DNA from 2 places in the Paracoccus sp. BR5-17 genome. Region 1 is predicted to be linked to the other one. Evidence: riboswitches for the same ligand, from Rfam matches in the RefSeq annotation. Region 1 holds a riboswitch; the other holds the start of a gene.

Evidence for each region. A riboswitch is a leader RNA that binds a small molecule or an ion and turns the genes downstream of it on or off. The one in region 1 is predicted to bind thiamine pyrophosphate.
Region 2: it holds a riboswitch for thiamine pyrophosphate, as region 1 does, so the genes downstream of both, thiD (bifunctional hydroxymethylpyrimidine kinase/phosphomethylpyrimidine kinase) here and ACZ1HC_RS05605 (thiamine ABC transporter substrate-binding protein) in region 1, are expected to answer to the same signal.

The regions. Positions count from the first base shown of each region.
Region 1 is NZ_JBVFUV010000003.1:851,806-854,244, reverse strand. It holds partial or broken gene ACZ1HC_RS05610 (ABC transporter permease family protein) at 1-301, opposite strand, end outside; gene ACZ1HC_RS05605 (thiamine ABC transporter substrate-binding protein) at 277-1,257, opposite strand; TPP riboswitch at 1,290-1,385, opposite strand; gene mutS (DNA mismatch repair protein MutS) at 1,433-2,439, shown strand, end outside.
Region 2 is NZ_JBVFUV010000006.1:37,381-39,819, forward strand. It holds gene ACZ1HC_RS17030 (transposase) at 1-797, shown strand, start outside; TPP riboswitch at 1,080-1,184, shown strand; gene thiD (bifunctional hydroxymethylpyrimidine kinase/phosphomethylpyrimidine kinase) at 1,240-2,034, shown strand; gene ACZ1HC_RS17040 (FAD-dependent oxidoreductase) at 2,031-2,439, shown strand, end outside.

The DNA of each region.
Region 1 (2,439 bases):
CGATCACCGGCAGGATGAAGGGCGCGCCCAGCAGCGTGACCAGGGCGGCCCGGCCCGCAAAGCGCCGCCGCGCCAGGGCGCGGGCCACCGGCACCGCCAGGGCCGCCGACAGCGTGGCCGACAGCGCCGCCTGCCACAGCGTGAACCGGACCGCGCGCCAGTCCCAGGGGCCAAGCCCCGACAGCCCCTGCGCCGCCCAGGCGACGGCCCCCAGCGTGCCCAGGATCAGGACGGCAAGGCCAAGGGCTGCCGCAGCGCCCCCGGCCTCGGCCCGGCTCAGCCCGCGAAGGCCCGCAGCCATTCGTCAAGCGCGGGCTGGCGGGCCGCCTCGGCCTCGTCCTCGGTATAGAACAGGGTCTTTTCGGGGCGGGGCAGGTCGCGCATCACCTGCGGCCATTCGTCCTGCGGCAGCTTGGCGGGCAGGGACCAGTTGGCCAGCGGGATCACCTTCTGGAACTCGGGCGTCAGGATCCAGTCCATGAAGCGTTGCGCCAGTTCCGGCTGGTCGGTGGTGCGGACCTGGGCCGCCACCTCGGCCATGAAGTAATGGCCTTCGGGGAAGATCGCGGCCTTCTTGGTCGGGTCGTCCTCGGCCGCGATGTGATAGGCGGGCGAGGTGGTGTATGACAGCACCATGTCGGCCTCGCCCTCGGTGAACATGCCGTAGGATTCCGACCAGCCCTTGGTGACGGTCAGCACCTTGGGGGCAAGCTTCGCCCAGGCGTCCGGCGCCTGATCGCCATAGACCGCCTTGACCCACAGCAGCAGCGCCAGACCGCTGACCGATGATCGCGGATCCTGGATGACGATCTTCAGATCGTCCGGCGCGTCCAGCAGTTCGGCGAAACTGGCGGGGGGACTCTTCAGCCGGGTCTCGTCATAGACGAAGGCCGTCTCGCCCCAGTTGTAGGGCAGGAAGATGTCGTCGGTCCATGCGATGGGCATCGACAGCCCGGTGGTGTCCTGCCCGTGCGGCGCGAACAGCCCCGATGCGCGGGCACGCGCCGTCACGTCGGTGTTCAGGCCGAAGACGATGTCGGCCTCGGTCCGCTCGCCCTCCATCAGGATGCGGGACAACTCGTCCCCGGTGACGAAGCGCAGGTCGCAGGCGCAGAAGGCTTCGAACCCTTCCTCGATCTTCGGGCCGGGTCCCCATTCGCTGGTGATCGATTCGCCGGCATAGACGGTCAGGACGGGTCGTTCCTGCGCCACGGCCGGGGCCGCGGCCAGAAGGGCAAGCATCAGGGGCAGTCTCATCGCTGTCTCCTTTCCACAAGGGTTGCCGAAAGAAAGGACAGCGTCACCTTCCCTCCGCCGGTGTTAGCCGGATCAGGTTCAACGGGTCCGCTTGCGCGTCTCAGCCACTTGGCCCCCGAGGTGGGGTCGAATGTAGGGATTTCGCGCGCCCGCGCAAGCGGCTAGAAAAGCCGCCATGACCAAGGACGCGAGCGAACAGCCCACCCCGATGATGGCGCAATACCTGGCGATCCGGGACGCCAATCCCGGCGCGCTGCTGTTCTATCGCATGGGCGACTTCTACGAGATGTTCTTCGACGACGCGGTGGCCGCCGCCGCCGCGCTGGACATCGCGCTGACCCGGCGCGGCACGCATGGGGGTGAACCGATCCCGATGTGCGGCGTGCCGGTCCATGCCGCCGAGGGCTATCTGCTGACGCTGATCCGCAAGGGCTTCCGCGTCGCCATCGCCGAGCAGGTGGAAGACCCGGCCGAGGCCCGCAAGCGCGGCTCGAAGTCGGTGGTGGCGCGCGAGGTGGTGCGGCTGGTGACGCCGGGAACGCTGACCGAGGAATCGCTGCTGGAAGCGCGGCGGCACAATTTCCTGGCGGCCTTCGCGCAGGTGCGCGAGGAGAGCGCGCTGGCCTGGGTGGATATCTCGACCGGCGCCTTCCAGGTGATGGACTGCGCCTTGGCGCGGTTGGCCCCGGAACTGGCCCGCCTGTCCCCGCGCGAGGTGCTGGTGGCGGACCCGGCCCTGCGCGACCTGATCGAGGAGGCCGGCGCGGCCATGACCGACCTGCCGGCCAGCGCCTTCGACAGCGCGGCGGGGCAGCGGCGGCTCTGCGCGCTTTACGGCGTGGACACGCTGGACGGCTTCGGCAGCTTCACCCGCGCGGAACTGGCGGCGATGGGGGCCATCGTCGACTACCTGGACCTGACGCAGAAGGGCAGGCTGCCCCTGCTGCGCCCGCCCGTGCGCGAACGGGCTGGCGGAGCGATGCAGATCGACGCCGCGACCCGGCGCAACCTGGAACTGACCCAAGCCCTGTCGGGCGGGCGCGAGGGGTCGCTGCTGGCGGCCATCGACCGCACGGTGACGGCGGCGGGGGCGCGGCTGCTGGAACGGCGCGTCGGCGCGCCAAGCTGCGATCTGGCGCTGATCCAGGCGCGCCACGACGCGGTGGCGATGCTGGTCGACGA
Region 2 (2,439 bases), on a different contig from region 1:
GGGGACGGTTCGGCTACGCGCTCAACCTCCTGATCGACACCCCGGGCGGAGTCGCGCTCGACGTACAGGCCAGTCCCGCTCGGTTCGCCGCGGAGGTGGACGCCGGACGCGCCATGCTGGCGTACGTCCTTGATCGGTTCGGCTACCGCCCGAAGCGCGTCGCCGCCGATGGCGCCTACGGCAGCGCCACCTTTCTGGCTTACGTGCGCGACCAGGGTGTGCTCCCCCACATCCCCGTGCTGGAGCGCTCGGGACAGACCAAGGGCAAGCTCACCCGTCAGGCCTTCACCTACGATGCAGAGCGCGACCGCTACATCTGCCCCGCCGGCAAAAAATTGACACACAAAGGAGGCGATGCGCGCCGCGGGTTCCATAGCTACCGGGCACGGCTGTCCGATTGCCAAGGCTGTCCGCTCCATGAAGCTTGCACGGACAGGCCTGTCCGGACCGTGTCGCGGATGGTGGATGAGGAGGCACGCGATCTGGTCCGCGCCGAAATGGGGACGGCGCTCTTCAAACGGTCGATGCGGCTGCGACGGGGCGTCGAGCGGCTGTTTGCGGATGCCAAGGCCAGGCGCGGTTTGGCCCGGCTGCATCTGCGCGGCCTGCGCGGCGCCGAAGAGGAGTTCCTGATCGGAGCCGCAGTGCTGAACCTGCTACTGCTCGCACGGCCTGCTGGCATGGTTCGACGGCGCCCAAGGACGCCTACTCTGCCGGCACGGCTCGGTCGCAGGCCAAGGACGTCCTTGGCCTGCATAGCCTCCGCAGCGCCGCCAGTCACATCGCTGAACTCCTGACTTCTGCGACAGAAGGCAGCGCCGTGAGCCCGGGAGAAAGCGGTGTGACTGTCATCGGCCTTGGCACGTTCCTCCAGCGCTAAGTGGTACCGATCACGGGAGTGCTACATGCGACTTAACCACCTCTCCGAAGATGACGCTGAAGCCGTCATTTCAAGGATGGGCGGGATTCTGCGATGGACACGCCGCTATTGAGGAGGAAAAGCAGGTGTCGGTTGCCGGTTGCCGAACCAGTCCAGCCACACCACTTGCACTCCCCACCGCAGCCTTTACACTCACGCCATACGCTCGTTGGGGCGCCCCGCTCGGGGCTGAGATGTGCCAGGCACAGCACCCATCGAACCTGATCCGGGTCATGCCGGCGAAGGGAACGGGCAACGCCGCAATCTGATGCGGCTTCCCCGTCCTCGATACGCGCATGACCCTCGGTATGGAGGGAAACATGGCGATCGCGCTGACCATCGCAGGGTCCGACAGCGGCGGTGGGGCCGGGATCCAGGCGGACCTCAAGACCTTCTCGGCGCTCGGCGTCTATGGGGCGAGCGCGCTGACCGCGATCACCGCCCAGAACACCCGCGCCGTCATCCGCGTCGAGGGGGTCTCGCCCGACATGATCCGCGCCCAGATCGAAGCCGTCCTGGATGATCTGGACGTGGCGGCGGTCAAGATCGGGATGCTGGGGTCCGCCGCCGCGACGCTTGCCGTGGCAGACGCGCTGGCGGGCTGCGCGGCGCCGATCGTCCTTGATCCGGTGATGGTCGCCAAGTCGGGCGACCGCCTGATCGAGGACGAGGCCGTCGCTGCCTTGAGGGATCGGCTGATGCCGCTCGCCGCCGTTCTGACGCCGAACCTGCCGGAGGCGGCGCGGCTTCTGTCCGGCGAGATCGCGACTGACGCATCTGCGACCGTGGAACAGGGCGAGGCGCTGCGGGCGATGGGACCCGCCTGGGTGCTGATGAAGGGCGGCCATGCCGAGGGCGCGGACTGCACCGACCGGCTGATCGGGCCGGAGCATCGCGACTTCACCGCACCGCGCATCGGAACCAGGAACACCCATGGCACTGGCTGCACCCTATCCTCGGCCATCGCGGCGGGCCTCGCCCAAGGGATGAGCGTGCCGGAGGCCACAGCCCGCGCGCATGCGTGGCTGCATGGCGCGATCCTTGCCGCAGACGGGCTGGGCGTGGGGACCGGCCATGGGCCGGTGCATCATTTCCATGACTGGTGGACGGCGTGACCAACGGCGCGGATGGGCAAGCTCTCACGGTGCTGGGCGCCGGGGTCATGGGCCTCGCCGCAGCGACCGAGCTGGCGGAGCGTGGCCACCGGGTGGCCCTGGTGGACCCGGCGCTCGGCCCGAGCGGGCATGGCTGCTCGTGGTGGGCGGGCGGCATGCTCGCGCCCTGGTGCGAGTTCGAGAATGCCGAGGAGCCGGTGCTGCGGCATGGCCGGACCGCCATCGGCTGGTGGGACCGTCGTGCCGGCGGCGTCGCCCGCAAGGGGACGCTGGTCCTGACACTCGGCCGCGACCGGCGCGAGCTTGATCGCTTTGCCCGCCGCACCGCAGGCTATGAGGACATCGACGGCAACCGGCTGGCCGGGATGGAGGGGGACCTCGCCGGCCGCTTCGACCGGGCGCTGT